2 regions of the Mesorhizobium sp. B2-4-14 genome follow, and region 1 is predicted to be linked to the other one. Evidence: predicted binding sites of a transcription regulator. Region 1 holds the regulator's gene; the other holds the start of a gene.
What was found. The regulator PhoB, encoded in region 1, activates phosphate uptake and scavenging genes when phosphate is short. The targets are predictions, from matches to a motif close to TGTCATNNANCTGTCAT.

Region 1 (7,622 bases):
GCGCTGATCCTCGGCGCCCTGGTCTACAAGGGCCTGTCCGGCGTTTCGCTGGCGGTCTTCACCGAGATGACGCCACCGCCCGGCGATGCCGGCGGCCTGCTCAACGCCATCTATGGCAGCATCGTGATGACCGTCATCGGCGTCATCGTCGGCACGCCGATCGGTGTGCTGGCCGGTACTTACATGGCCGAATACGGACGCTTCTCGAAGCTGACCACGGTGGTGCGTTTCATCAACGACATCCTGCTGTCGGCGCCGTCGATCGTTATCGGCCTGTTCGTCTATGAGTTGCTGGTGCGGCCGATGGGGCACTTCTCCGCCATCGCCGGCGCCGTCGCGCTGGCCATCCTGGTCATCCCGGTCGTGGTGCGCACCACAGAGGACATGCTCAACCTGGTGCCGAACGCCTTGCGCGAGGCAGGCACCGCGATCGGCGCACCGCGCTGGGTGGTCATCCGCTCTGTCGCCTACCGCGCCGCACTTTCCGGCATCGTCACCGGCATATTGCTGGCCATCGCCCGCATCTCCGGCGAGACGGCGCCGCTGCTCTTCACCGCGCTCAACAACCAGTTCTGGTCAAGCAATCTCAACGCGCCGATGGCCAGCCTGCCTGTCACCATCTTCCAGTTCGCTCTCAGCCCTTACGAGGAATGGCAGCAGCTGGCGTGGACCGGCGCACTTATAATCACCCTAACGGTTCTCGGGCTGAGCATCTTCGCCCGCAGCCTTACCGGACGCAGAGAGGACAGATGAAACCGATGTTGTCCACCGAGTTGAACGTGGCCGAGGCTGCCGTGGAAAAGGCCAAGATCGAGGTCAAGAACCTCAATTTCTACTACGGCCAGTCGAAGGCGCTGAAGGACATCAGCCTGTCGCTGCCCGAGCGCAGTGTCACCGCCTTCATCGGCCCTTCGGGCTGCGGAAAGTCGACGCTGCTGCGCGTCTTCAACCGCATCTACGAGCTCTACCCGAGGCAGAGCGCCGAGGGTCAGGTGCTGCTTGACGGCCGGAACATTCTCGACCGCTCGCAGGACCTCAACCTGCTGCGCACCAAGATCGGCATGGTGTTCCAGAAGCCGACGCCGTTTCCGATGTCGATCTATGAAAACATCGCGTTCGGCGTCAGGCTCTATGAGAAGATCAGCAAGGCCGAGATGGACGGCCGTGTCGAGCAGGCGCTGAAGCGCGCGGCTCTGTGGACCGAGGTCAAGGACAAGCTCAACGCCAGCGGCCTCAGCCTTTCGGGCGGCCAGCAGCAGCGTCTTTGCATCGCCCGCACCGTGGCGGTGAAGCCGGAGGTCATCCTGCTCGACGAGCCGGCATCGGCGCTCGACCCGCTGTCGACCGCCAAGATCGAGGAATTGATCGACGAGCTGCAAGCCGACTACACGATCGTCATCGTCACCCACAACATGCAGCAGGCGGCGCGCGTGTCGCGCCAGACGGCTTTCATGTATCTGGGCGAGCTGGTCGAGTTCGATCGTACGGAGAAGATCTTCACATCGCCCCGCGAGAAGCGCACGCAGGACTATATCACCGGCCGCTTCGGCTGATCTCACGCATACGAGGACCAGGATCATGGCCGAACACACAGTCGCTTCTTTCGACGAGGATCTCGGACAGATCAGCAGGCTGATCAGCGACATGGGCGATCTCGCCAGCTCGATGGTCGGCGGCGCCACCAAGGCGCTGCTGAACTCCGACAACGCGCTGGCACAGCGCGTTGTCTCCGACGACGTCATCATGGACGCGCGCCAGCGCGAACTCGACGACCGCGCCATCACGCTGATCGCCAAGCGCCAGCCGATGGCCGACGATCTGCGGCATGTCGTCGGGTCGATCCGCATGGCCGGTGACCTCGAACGCATTGGCGACCTTGCCAAGAACATCGCCAAGCGCGTCGGTACGGTCGGCCTGTCCACCACGCCGCGCGACCTGTCGCATTCCATCGACGCCATGGCGCAGCTGGTGCTGATCCAGGTGCAGGGCGTGATCGAGGAGTATGCGGCGCACGATGCCGAGGCCCTTGCCAAGCTGCGCGCCGATGACGAACGTATCGACGTCAAATACACCTCCGTGTTCCGCGAACTTCTCACCTACATGATGGAGGATCCGCGCAACATCACGGCTTGCACGCATCTGTTGTTCTGCGCCAAGAATCTCGAGCGCATCGGCGACCATGTGACCAACATCGCCGAGAATGCCTACTATGTGCTGACCGGTACGCAGCTGCCCGCGAATCGTCCGAAGCAGGACGAAACGGCGATGTCGGCGCCGGCGGCTTGATCGTCAGAGCGGTTCACCGTTTTACGGAAAACCGCTCTCTCTCTTGTTTCCATGCAATTCCGGACGGAAAACCGCTTCACACTTTTCCTGGAATTGCCTTAGAGGTGACCAGTCGATGATCGCGCCACGCATCATGGTGGTGGAGGATGAGGAGCCACTCGGCGTGCTCCTCCGCTACAATCTGGAATCGGAAGGCTACCAGGTCGAGGTGGTCCCGCGCGGCGACGAGGCGGAGATTCGCCTGCAGGAGAACGTCCCCGACCTCCTGGTGCTCGACTGGATGGTGCCGGCGGTGTCCGGGATCGAACTCTGTCGCCGGCTAAGGATGCGGCCCGAGACCGAGCGGCTGCCGATCATCATGCTGACGGCGCGCGGCGAGGAAAGCGACCGCGTGCGCGGCCTTTCGACCGGCGCCGACGATTATCTGGTCAAGCCGTTCTCGACACCGGAATTCATGGCCAGGGTCAAGGCGCTGCTGCGCCGCGCCAAGCCGGAAGTGCTGTCCAGCGTGCTCAAGGTGGGCGACATCGTGCTCGACCGCGAATCACATCGCGTCTACCGCAAGAAGAGCGAGATCCGGCTCGGGCCGACCGAATTCCGCCTGCTCGAATTCATGATGCGTCATCCCGGCCGGGTGTTTTCGCGCAGCCAGCTGCTCGACAATGTTTGGGGGGAGACGATCTATATCGACGAGCGCACGGTGGATGTGCATGTCGGCCGGTTGCGCAAGGCGGTCAATAACGGCCGCATGCCCGACGTCATCCGCACCATTCGTGGTGCGGGGTATGCAATCCGCGAGGATTGAGCGCGACTTTATTCAGGCCACGTTCTTCCCGGAGCCGGCTTTCGCCTGCATGCCCGGCGCGAAAATCTCCTGGTCGACGAAGGTCAGCGCCCGCATGGCGCAGCCCTCGCGGATCAGCGGCAACTCGTTGGGCTCGGTGTCGAAGGAAATCGATTTCGAGTGCTGGCCGCCGGCGGTCTGGGCGATGGCCTCGCGCAATGCCGGCTCGATCAGGTCGAAGGCGGCGGCGCTGACGCCGACCATGGCGACGGGGGCGGGATCGATCAGCGCGAACAGGCTGCCGAGGCCGTAGCCCAGCGCCTCGCCGGCCCTGCGGTAGGCCTCCCGCTCGGGCCCGTCCGTTTGCCGCGCCGTCGCCGCCAGCGCCCGCATCTGCGCGTCGCTGACATCGGCGACCGGCTCGGTGTCCTCGCTGAGCTGCCTGGCGTTGCGCCAGATGGCGTAATTGCCGGCATAGGCTTCGACGCAGCCGCGCCGCCCGCAGCGGCAGAGCGCGCCGCCTGGCCGATGGATCATATGGCCGAATTCGCCGCCCGAGGAATGGGTGCCGGTGAAGAGCTCGCCCTTCAGCACCAGGCCCATGCCGATACCGTGCGAAAGGAGAATGGCGATGAAGTCGTCGCGGTAGCGCTCCGGATCGCGCCAGCGCAGCGCCACCGCCATCATGTTGCAGTCATTCTCCACGGTGGCGGGGATGCCGAACTCGGCTTCGAGTATGTCGGCGAAGGCGATGTCGGTCTGCGGCGTGATGGGCGACCACAGCATTGCCCGGGCATCGGTGTCGGTGATGCCCTGGATCGCCAGCGCGATGCGGGCGACGCTGCGCACGTCGAGGTCGGGATCCTCTAGGCGCCGCCGCACGATGGCGACGCATTCGCCGATCAGTGCATCGCGCGACATGGTCAGCGTATCCAGCCGGCGCTGTTCCTCTGATATGACCTGGCCGGCATAGTCGATGACGGCGACGGACAGGAAATTCAGCGACAGCACCACGGTCATCACCGTTGCGGCTTCCGGATTGAGGCCAAGCCCGACCTGCGGCCTGCCGCGTTTGAGCGCGCCGGCCTCGCTCGGCTTGCCTTCGGCCAGGATACCTTCGCCGATCAGATCAGAGGAAATCGCCGATATGGTGGAGTGGCTGAGGCCGGTGGTCGCGGCTATTTCGGTGCGCGAGGGCTGGCCGGCCCGGCGCACGGCCGCAATCACCATTGCGCGGTTGCGCCGGCGCAGATCGTCGTGGCGGATTCCGACCGACATGCCTTTCCAATATCCTCCCGGTCGCCGCAGCTCGTCGTGCCCCTCGAACACTGCGGCAACAGATCAAATACTGGCAGAAGCGGCCGGCGATGTCATTTATTTATTGCGGGGCTCGAAAAAAGTTCTCGGGCCTCAAAATCCATCAGAATCATTGTTGACAGCCTTCCGGCGATGCATCACTATTTTTTTTGAGGCTCGAAAAAATAGAGCCTTTGTGCCGGCCTTCGGGTCAGTTTGGTCGCGCCATACGCGGCGCAGGGAGGATATCATGAAGAGATTCGCAGTCGCCATCCTGGCGGGTGTCGCCATGTCACTGACGCTCGCGTCGGTCGCGCAGGCGAAGGGCAAGGTCATCGGCGTTTCTTGGTCCAACTTCCAGGAAGAGCGCTGGAAGACCGACGAGGCCGCCATGAAGAAGGCGATCGAGGCCGCAGGCGACAAGTACATCTCCGCCGACGCACAGTCCAATCCGGGCAAGCAGCTCACCGATGTCGAGAGCCTGATCTCGCAGGGCGCCAATTCGCTGATCATCCTGGCGCAGGATGCCTCGGCCATCGGCCCGGCCGTCCAGAAGGCGCTGGATGAAGGCATTCCGGTCGTCGGCTATGACCGCCTGATCGAGAACAAGGACGTCTTCTACCTGACCTTCGACAACAAGGAAGTCGGCCGCATGCAGGCCCGCGCGGTGTTCAAGGTCAAGCCGGAAGGCAACTATGTCTTCATCAAGGGCTCGGGTGCCGATCCGAATGCCGACTTCCTGTTCTCGGGCTCGATGGAAGTGTTCAAGCCGGCCATCGATAGCGGCAAGATCAAGAATGTCGGCGAGGCCTATACGGACGGCTGGCTGCCCGCCAACGCCCAGAAGAACATGGAGCAGTTCCTGACCGCCAACGACAACAAGGTCGACGCCGTGGTCGCCGCCAATGACGGCACCGCCGGCGGCGTCGTCGCGGCACTCACGGCGCAAGGCCTTGCTGGCACCGTGCCGGTGTCGGGCCAGGACGGCGACCATGCCGCGCTGAACCGCATCGCGCTCGGCACCCAGACCGTGTCGGTGTGGAAGGACGCGCGCGAGCTCGGCAGGAACGCCGCCGAGATCGCCTCGCAACTGGCGGACGGCAAGAAGATGACCGACATTGCCGGCGTGAAGGACTTCACGACGCCTGGCGGCAACACCGTCAAGTCGCTGTTCCTGACCCCGGTCGCCATCACCAAGGACAATCTCAACGTCGTCATCGATGCCGGCTGGATCAAGAAGGACGAAGTCTGCGCGGGCGTCGCCGCCGGCACCGTCGCGGCCTGCAACTAAGCTGGCCTGTTTCTCTCAGATATAGACGCCGCGGCCCTGGAACGGTTCAGTGTTTCTTGAATCGCTGAACCGTTCCAGCCCATTGTTTCCCGCAATTCCGGACGGAAACCGCCACGCACTTTCCTGGAATTGCCTCAAAGCCGCGGCGTTTTCTCAAAAAGATTTGTGTTTCCGCATCAGGCGGATAGCTTCTAGGCTAGGCTCCGGCGTCCGCGCCAGACGGCGGCCAGTGGGAGGAAATCATGACCGACACGACGTCCAACCCGCCGCAGGTCGATACCGCACGCGCCTCAGAACTCGGCGCGGTCGCCCGCTTCCTGAAGGCAACCGAGATCGACACCCGCATGCTCGGCATGATCGGCGCCCTGTTGCTGATCTGGGTCGGGCTGCACGTGATTTCGAGCCTGCGTCTGGGCGTCAATCCGCTCGATTTCGACAGCCGCACCTTCCTCACGCCGCGCAATCTATGGAACCTCTCCGTACAAAGCTCCGCGGTCGCCATCATGGCCTGCGGCATGGTGCTGGTCATCGTCATGCGCAACATCGACCTGTCCGTCGGCTCGGCCGAGGGCCTGATCGGCATGGTCATGGGTTTTGCCCAGGTGCATTTCCTGGTTCGGTTCGTCGGGCTTGAACTCGGCAATCCGTGGATCTGGGTGCTCGCGCTTGTCATCGGCCTGGTCCTGGGCCTGCTGATCGGCGCCTTCCAGGGCTTCATCATCGCCTATCTCGAAGTGCCCGCCTTCATCGTCACGCTCGGCGGCCTGCTGGTCTGGCGCGGCGCTGCCTGGTGGGTCACCAGCGGCCAGACCGTGGCGCCGCTCGACGCCACCTTCCAGCTGATGGGAGGCGGGCCGGCGGGATCGATCGGCGCCACCTGGAGCTGGATCGTCGGCATCGTCGCCTGCCTCGCCGTGGTGTTTGCGCTTTTCAACGGGCGGGTGCAACGCAAGCGCTTCCGTTTCCCGCTGCGCCCGATCTGGGCCGAGACGCTGCTTGGCGCCGTCACCTGCGCCGCCATCATGGGCGCGGTGTGGCTGGCCAACTCCTATCCGTGGCCGATCGGCATCGTGAACAGATACGCCGCCGCCAACAACATCACCGTGCCCGAGGGCGGCCTGTTCATCGCTCACGGCATCGCCATTCCGGTGCTGATGGCGGTTGCGGTCGGGCTGATCATGACCTTCATCACCAACCGCACCCGTTTCGGCCGCTATGTCTTTGCCATCGGCGGCAATCCGGAGGCCGCCAATCTCGCCGGCATCAACACGCGCTGGATCACCATGAAGGTGTTCATGATCATGGGCGTGCTGGCCACGATCGCCGCCGCGATTTCGTCGGCCCGGCAAAACTCGTCCACCAATGTGCTTGGAACATTGGACGAGCTGCTCGTCATCGCTGCGGCCGTCATCGGCGGCACGTCGCTTGCCGGCGGTTCGGGAACGATCATCGGCGCCATGCTCGGCGCGCTGCTGATGCAGTCGCTGCAATCCGGCATGGTGCTGCTCGGTGTCGACTCGCCGCTGCAGAGCATCGTCGTCGGCGCCGTGCTGGTCATCGCCGTCTGGCTCGACACCGTCTATCGCAAGCGGGTTTAGAGGATACGATCATGGCTGACAAAACCGTACCCGCCGGCCCGCCGCTGGTCGACATGCGCAACATCTCGATCGCCTTTGGCGGCATCCGGGCCGTCGACGACGCCTCGATCGATCTTTTCCCCGGCGAGGTCGTGGCGCTGCTCGGCCACAACGGCGCCGGCAAGTCGACGCTGATCAAGATTCTCTCCGGCGCCTACAAGCGCGACGCCGGGCAGATCTTCGTCAATGGCGAGGAAGCCACGATCACCAACCCGCGAGATGCCAAGAAATACGGCATCGAGACGATCTACCAGACGCTGGCGCTGGCCGACAATGTCGACTCCGCCGCCAATTTGTTTCTCGGCCGCGAGCTGATGACCGCCTGGGG
Region 2 (7,622 bases), on a different contig from region 1:
CTCGTCGAGCAGCAGGATCGGATGCTCGGTGATGAAGCCGCGCGCTATGTTGACGCGCTGCTGTTCGCCGCCCGAGAAGGTTGCCGGTGGAAGCGCCCACAGTTTTTCCGGCAAATTGAGCTGCGCCAGCAAGTCGCGTGCCTTGCCACGCGCCTTCTCGCGTTCCTCACCGCGCTCGACCAGCGGTTCGGCGACGACATCGAGCGCCGAGACGCGCGGCACGGTGCGCAGGAACTGGCTGACATAGCCGATGGTTTGCCGGCGCACGGCCAGCACGGTGCGCGGGCTGGCATTGGCGAGATCGATCAGGCCGCCTTCATGGCTGACGATGATCTGGCCTTCGTCGACGGCATAGTTGCCGTAAAGCATTTTCAGGATCGAGCTCTTACCGGCGCCGGAGGAACCGCCTAGCACCGTGCATTCGCCAGCCTTAATCGAGAACGAAACAGCGGCGACGACGGGCAATTTGATACCGTCGCGCAGATGCATGGTGAAGCTTTTGGCGACATCGGAGACAACGAGCGGGGTTGGCATCAGAAAGTCCTCCGGTCGCTATTCGATGTGCATCTTGCGTGGCGCCAAGCGCCCCCCTCTGGCCTGCCGGCCATCTCCCCCTCAAGGGGGGAGATCGGATATCGCGTCGGCTTTCGCCAATCTTCAACGTTGCAGAATGAGCGAGGCAAAAGAGCCGCTGATCTCCCCCCTTGAGGGGGAGATGGCCGGCAGGCCAGAGGGGGGTAAGCCGGAGCGAGCATGATCAAACCTGCAGAATCGAGGAGACGAGAAGCTGGGTGTAGGGCGCGCGCGGGTCGTCGAGCACGCGGTCGGTGAGGCCGCTTTCGACGACGCGGCCGTCCTTCATCACCATCATGCGCTGCGACAGCAGACGAGCCACCGCGAGGTCGTGAGTGACGACGATGGCTGCCAGGCCAAGATCGGTGACAAGGCCACGCAAGAGGTCGAGCAGGCGCGCCTGCACGGAAACATCGAGGCCGCCGGTCGGCTCATCCATGAACACCAGTCGTGGACCGGTGACGAGGTTGCGGGCGATCTGCAGACGCTGGCGCATGCCGCCGGAAAAGGCGCGCGGTTCGTCGTCGATCCGGTCTTCCTCGATCTCGACGCGCGACAACCAGTCGACGGCCGTGGCGCGGATCCTGCCGTAGTGCCGGTCGCCGACGGCCATCAGCCGTTCGCCGACATTGGCGCCGGCCGACACCGTCATGCGCAGGCCGTCCGCCGGGTTCTGATGGACAAAACCCCAGTCGGTGCGCATCAGGAAGCGGCGCTCGGCCTCGCTCATGCGATAGAGTTCGCGGAACTGGCCGTCGCGCATGCGATAGCTGGCGGTGCCGGAGGAAGGCAAAAGCCGCGTCGACAGGCAGTTGAGCAGCGTCGTCTTGCCGGAACCGGACTCGCCGACGACAGCCAGGACCTCGCCCGGCCTCAGGTCGAAGGAGACGTTGTCGCAGCCGACGCGCGAGCCATAGAATTTGGAAAGCGCCGAGACGCGCAGCAGCGGTTCGTCGGTCATTGTGCCGGCTCCATTGTTTCCGGGGTAGAATGGGTTCCCGAAGCGAGGTGGGTTTCAGGGGCAAGATGGCCGCGATGGCCGTCTTCGCGCCGCTTCTCGCAATGGTCGGTGTCGGAGCAGACGAACATGTGGCCGCCGTGGTCGTCGAGGATGACCTCGTCGAGATAGACATTCTCGGCTCCGCACAGCGCGCAGGGCTGGTCGAAGGTCTGTATCTCGAACGGATGGTCCTCGAAGTCGAGGCTGACGACGTCGGTGAAGGGCGGCACCGCGTAGATGCGCTTTTCGCGGCCGGCGCCGAACAGCTGCAGGGCCGGCGAGCGATGCATTTTCGGGTTGTCGAATTTCGGCGTCGGCGAGGGATCCATCACATAGCGCCCCTCGACCTTGACCGGATAGGCATAGGTGGTGGCGATGCGGCCGTGCTTTGCGATGTCCTCGTAGAGCTTCACATGCATGAGGCCGTATTCCTCCAGCGCATGCATTTTCCGCGTCTCGGTTTCGCGCGGTTCGAGGAACCGCAACGGTTCCGGGATCGGCACCTGATAGACCAGCACCTGGCCCGCGGTCAGCGGATGTTCGGGGATGCGGTGGCGGGTCTGGATGATGGTGGCGCTGGCCGTATCGGTGGTCACCGCGACATTGGCGACCTTCTTGAAGAAGGCGCGGATCGAGACGGCATTGGTGGTGTCGTCGGCGCCCTGGTCAATGACCTTCAGCACATCGTCCGGTCCGATGATCGAAGCGGTGACCTGGACGCCGCCGGTGCCCCAGCCGTAAGGCATCGGCATTTCTCGCGAGGCGAACGGCACCTGGTAGCCGGGGATGGCGATGCCCTTCAGGATCGCGCGGCGGATCATCCGCTTGGTCTGTTCGTCGAGATAGGCGAAGTTGTAGGTGGCGATGTCGGTCATGCTGAGACTTCCAGTCCTTTGGCATAGCGCGCCAGCCGCTGGTTGAGCGTCCCGGTGTGCAGTTCGAACATGTGGTTGTCGTCGTCGTAGAAATAGATCGAGCGGCCCTCACCCTCGACGCGTGGGCGCGGCGGGCGCATCTCAAGCCCGAGCTTGCCGACGCGCTCGGCATAGCGGTCGAAATCGGCGTCATCGATCTTGAAGGCGACGTGATTGTAGCTGCGCTCCGGCAGCGGCTCGCCTTCCATGATGGCGATCCAGATGTCGCCGATCAGGAAGAATTTTTCGCGCGACAGCGAGAACTGTTCGGCATCGCTGGCATAGACCTCGCGCGCATCGAACACGCCCTCGAGAATCCTGGTCATCCGGCCGAGATCGCGCACGATGAAGGTCATGTGTGACAGGCCGTCGATCATTCCGCGGCCTCCCTTTTCTCTTCCGCCTTCGTGGGGGTTTCGCGGGCCTCATACTCGGCGCGCATGCGGCGTACGAGGTCGAGCTCGGCCTGAAAATCGACATAGTGCGGCAGCTTCAGATGCTCGACGAAGCCGGTCGCCTGGACGTTGTCGGAGTGCGAGATGACGAATTCTTCGTCCTGCGCGGCGGCAACGATATCCTCGCCGAGTTCGGAAGCGCGTAGCGCCCGGTCGCATAGCGCCATGGCCATCGCCTTGCGCTCGCTCTGGCCGAAGACGAGGCCGTAGCCGCGGGTGAATTGCGGCGGCGCCTTGGCCGATCCCTTGAACTGGTTGACCATCTGGCATTCCGTGACCCGCACCGTGCCGAGCGGCACGGCAAAGGGCAGTTCGGGAACGTCGAGCTCCAACTCGACCTCGCCGATGCGGATCTCGCCGACGAAGGGATGGTTGCGGGCATAGCCGCGCTGGGTGGAATAGCCGAGTGCCAGGAGAAAACCCTCGTCGCCGCGCGACAGCGCCTGCAGGCGGATATCGCGTGCCATCGGAAATTCCAGCGGCTCGCGGGTGATATCGCCGGGGACATGGTCCTGCGGCATGTCGCCATCCGGTTCGATCAGCCCTTCCCGGGCGAGGATGGCGGAGACGCGTGGCATGGCCTGCGCTTCCGTCTCGCGCCGCAAGGGTTCGGCGACATCGGCGCCTGCGGCCAATTCGGGATCGAGCAGGCGGTGCGTGTAGTCGAAAGTCGGGCCGAGCAACTGTCCGCCGGGAAGGTCCTTGTAGGTCGCCGAGACGCGCCGCTCGACCAGCATTGTGCCGGTGTCGATCGGGTTGCTGTAGCCGAAGCGGGGCAGCGTGGTGCGATAGGCACGCACCAGGAAGATCGCCTCGATCATGTCGCCGCGCGCCTGGACTATGGCGAGCGCGGCGAGTTCACGGTCATAGAGAGAGCCTTCGCTCATCACCCGGTCGACGCCGAGCGCCAGCTGCTCGACGATCTGGTCGAGGCGCAGCGTCGGCACCGAACGGTCGCCGCGCCGGCGATCGGCAAGCAGGCTGTGGGCATTGGCGATTGCGGCTTCGCCGCCCTTTACCGCGACATACATCTTATGCCTCCATCGTCTTGATGCGCGTCGTGCGCGGCAGGCAAGCTATGCCGTCGGCGGCGGCGAGGATGATGTCGACGCCACGTGGAAAGCGCTTGGTATTCTGCTTCCACTGCTCGATGAAATGACGCGGCATCTGTGCCGGCGCGATCGTGGCGCTGGTCTCGATACCGGGGCCTTCGAGCCGCAACGGGACGCCCGAACCGAGGTCGCTGACCTGCAGGATCAGGGTCGTCGAGCGGTCGGGATAATCCTGTGTGCCCTGCGAAAAACCGTCGAGCGCCATCATCTCGGCGGGCGTTGCGACAAAGGCGAAATGCGCGTCGGCGGGCGTGTTGGCCAGCGGCGCGCCAGTGTGGAAGCCAAGCCAGGAGATGACCGCCGCGGAGGCGTGCAGGGCAGGGTCGAGCCAGAGCGGCGTATCGCTGTCGCAGAGCGCCAGCGCGATGGCACCGCCGGTTGCCGAAAGCGGCGCCGGCGGCCGGGCCAGGACCGGCAGGGGTTGCACGCTGCCCGGCCGCGCCATCGCGTCCATGATCGCTCGGAAAACGGTCTGGGCGTTGAAGACCGGATCGGCGAATCCGCCCTCGATCGATTGGGCTGCGATGTCCATCAGTCTTCTCCGCGAACCATGGTGAAGAAATCCACCTTCGTTGCCGCCGTCTCGGCGCGGCGCTTTTCATGGGCAGTGGCGAGCGCAGTCCGCAAAGGCGCGATCAGCCTGGTCTCGACCACGGTGCGGTGGGCGGGGTCCTGCCACAGCGCATCGGCGATGGCCGCCAGCTTCGCTTTCTGCTTGTCGCGGCCAAGCGCGTAGCAATGGCCGACCTGTCCGGACGGCAGCCGGACAGTGGCTCGGGTGACGGTCGCCTCACCGACATTGAAAGCCGCGCCGCCGCCGCCGATGCGGCCGCGCAGCGTCACCAGGCCAGTCTCGGGACCGCGCAGCAGCTCGGCTTGCGAAGGCAGGCCGGCCTCGTTCCAGAGCCGGACGATGTCGTCGCCGCTCGATTGCGCCAGCGTCGCCATGGCGGCCTTCCGCTCGGCCTGGTCGCGGGCTTCCTGTCCTCGCATCGCCTGTCTTCCTTGCTGTTAAATTTGTCTATTGATATAGATGACTATACAAATTATACTCTTTATCTAGCGTGAGTCCATGACGGGTGGATGACAAGATTGAGAGGGTGGGGCCAGGGGATGATCGGGCAGCAAATGGCCGACAGCATAGAGCGACGCAGCGGCGTTTCGTTATGGCGCCAGATCGCCGACAAGATTCTGCAATCGATCGCCATCGGCGATTTCGCCGAGAATGCCGCGCTGCCGCCCGAGGTGGCGCTGGCCGAACGCTACGGTGTCAACCGCCATACGGTTCGCAGCGCCATATCGGCCCTTGTCCAGGAAGGGGTTTTGCGGGCCGAGCAGGGACGCGGCACTTTCGTGCTGTCGCGCAAGCGGCTCTCCTATCCGATCGGCGCGCGCACGCGCTTTTCCACCGGCCTGCAAGGGCAGACGTCTGAACGGCACATCGTGTTGCTCTCCTCATCGGTCGAGTCCGCCAGCCAGCGTGTCGCCGAGGGTCTTGGGTTGGCCAAAGGGGCGGAGGTGGTAAGGCTGGAGACGCGCGGTGAAGCCGACGGCCGGCCGGTGTCACGCGCCGCCGGCTGGTTCGATGCCAGGCGCTTTGCCGGTATCGACAAGGCCATGGCTGAGACAGGATCGGTCACGGCGTCGCTGGCGCGTTTCGGAATAGATGATTATCTCCGGCAATCGACCGTGCTGTCGGCGCGCCATGCCGATGCGGCCGACCTTGCCGACCTCGACCTGCAGCCCGGCGCCATCGTGCTGGTCACGGTCGCCGTCAACGTCACGCCCGACGGCCAACCGATCCAGTTTTCGGAGTCGCGCTTTCCGGCAGAGCGGGTCGAGTTGAAGTTGTCGGTGATCAATTAGCGCCCAACGTTGTCATCCTTGGGCGAAGCAGTCGCGAAGCGACGTCGCGGAGACCCAAGGATCCATGCCGCGATGTCGGCCGAGGGATGCAGCGTTCTGGACTGAGGCAACGCTTCGAGTTCGCGGCATGGATCCCATGGTCTGCGCCGCGTCGCTTCGCTCCTTGCTCCGCCATAGGATGACGAAGCGATAGGTGTTTCGGCCAGTTGCCAAGGCATGCGATCTGCCAAGGTCCCCACTTAACGGTCCGCCGAATCTCGTGTTGGAACAGATATCTTATCCGACCTCGATCACGGCCTTGATCAGGCCGGATTTCTCGTGCGCCCAGCGGGCGAGATCGGACGGCGTATCGGCCAATGTCGTCCGGTTGGTAACCAGCTTGGCCAACGGCACGGCGGCGCTGCGGATCGAAGCGGCGACATGCTCGAAGTCGGCGCGCAAGGCGTTGCGGCTGCCGATCAGCGTCATCTCCCGTTTGTGGAACTCCGGGTCGGAGAAGGCGATGTCGTCCTTGACGACGCTGACCAGCACCAGCGTCCCACCATGCGCGACATGGGCGAAGGCTGACTGCACCGACTGGGTGTTGCCGGTGGCGTCGAAGACCACGTCGAACCCTTCGCCTGACGTCGCCTCCCTGACCAGATCGGATGCCGGCGCTTGCGAACCGTCAAGGATCGAGAAGCCGAGTTCGTTCGCGGCAAAATTCAATCTTTCGCTGGCCATGTCGAGCAGCGTCACATCGACCCCGGCGATCCGGGCGAAGATGGCGGTGCCAAGCCCGATCGGGCCGGCGCCGATGACCAGCGTGCGGACACCGAGGTCGGCGCGCGAGCGACGCACGGCATGCGCGCCGATGGCCAGGAACTCCACGGCGGCGGCGTCGGCGAGCGACAGGCCGTTGGCCGGGTAGAGGTTTTGCGCCGGCACCAGGATCTGATCGCACATGGCGCCGTCACGATGGACGCCGAGCACTTCGATCCGCACACAGCAGTTCGGCTTGCCATGCCGGCAGGCGATGCACTTGCCGCAGGAAAGATAGGGGTTGATGACCACCGGTTCGCCAATGGCCAGATCGACGCCTTCACCGGTCTCGATGATCGTCCCCGATACCTCGTGGCCCATGATGCGGGGGTAGGTGAGGAACGGGTGCTTGCCTTCGAAGATATGATAGTCGGTGCCGCAGATGCCGACATGGCTGACCGCCACCAGAGCCCAGCCGGGAGGTGGCGAGCCGGGCGCGGGGTGGTTTTCCAGGACAAGGTCGCCGGGTGAGCGGCAGACGACGGCTCTCATATTTAAGTCCAGCCGGTTTACGAAAACGCCGCCCCGTCTCGATACAGGGCCGGCGATCGATTTTCGGTTCGTTGGCTACTTGCCGCCGCGGCGGCGCAGACCGTCGAAATAGACGATGACGATGATCAGCACGCCGGTGATGACACGCTGCCAGAAGGCGTTGACGTTGAGCAGGTTGGCGCCGTTGTTGATGGTGGCCAAGATGAAGGCGCCGAGCAGTGGGCCGTGCACCGAGCCGACGGCGCCGAACAGCGAGGTGCCGCCGATCACCGACGAGGCGATCGCCTGCAGTTCCCAGCCCTCGGCCTGGGTCGGATTGCCGATGCCGATGCGCGACGCGAGCAGCACGCCGACGAACGCCGCGCAGAGACCCGACAGCGTGTAGGCCATGAAGATGGTGCGCTGGACA

Region 2: phnF (phosphonate metabolism transcriptional regulator PhnF) is a predicted target of PhoB. The motif match lies at 5,127-5,143, and genes of this name have one in related genera.

The regions. Positions count from the first base shown of each region.
Region 1 is NZ_VFVA01000039.1:6,860-14,481, forward strand. It holds gene pstA (phosphate ABC transporter permease PstA) at 1-753, shown strand, start outside; gene pstB (phosphate ABC transporter ATP-binding protein PstB) at 750-1,553, shown strand; gene phoU (phosphate signaling complex protein PhoU) at 1,579-2,286, shown strand; gene phoB (phosphate regulon transcriptional regulator PhoB) at 2,402-3,091, shown strand; gene FJ938_RS25045 (ROK family protein) at 3,104-4,348, opposite strand; gene xylF (D-xylose ABC transporter substrate-binding protein) at 4,617-5,657, shown strand; gene FJ938_RS25055 (sugar ABC transporter permease) at 5,900-7,255, shown strand; gene FJ938_RS25060 (ATP-binding cassette domain-containing protein) at 7,267-7,622, shown strand, end outside.
Region 2 is NZ_VFVA01000017.1:55,905-63,526, forward strand. It holds gene phnL (phosphonate C-P lyase system protein PhnL) at 1-534, opposite strand, end outside; gene phnK (phosphonate C-P lyase system protein PhnK) at 758-1,534, opposite strand; gene FJ938_RS16590 (alpha-D-ribose 1-methylphosphonate 5-phosphate C-P-lyase PhnJ) at 1,531-2,448, opposite strand; gene fosX (FosX/FosE/FosI family fosfomycin resistance hydrolase) at 2,445-2,864, opposite strand; gene FJ938_RS16600 (carbon-phosphorus lyase complex subunit PhnI) at 2,861-3,973, opposite strand; gene phnH (phosphonate C-P lyase system protein PhnH) at 3,975-4,586, opposite strand; gene phnG (phosphonate C-P lyase system protein PhnG) at 4,586-5,047, opposite strand; gene phnF (phosphonate metabolism transcriptional regulator PhnF) at 5,168-5,920, shown strand; gene FJ938_RS16625 (zinc-binding alcohol dehydrogenase family protein) at 6,197-7,213, opposite strand; gene FJ938_RS16630 (ABC transporter permease) at 7,289-7,622, opposite strand, start outside.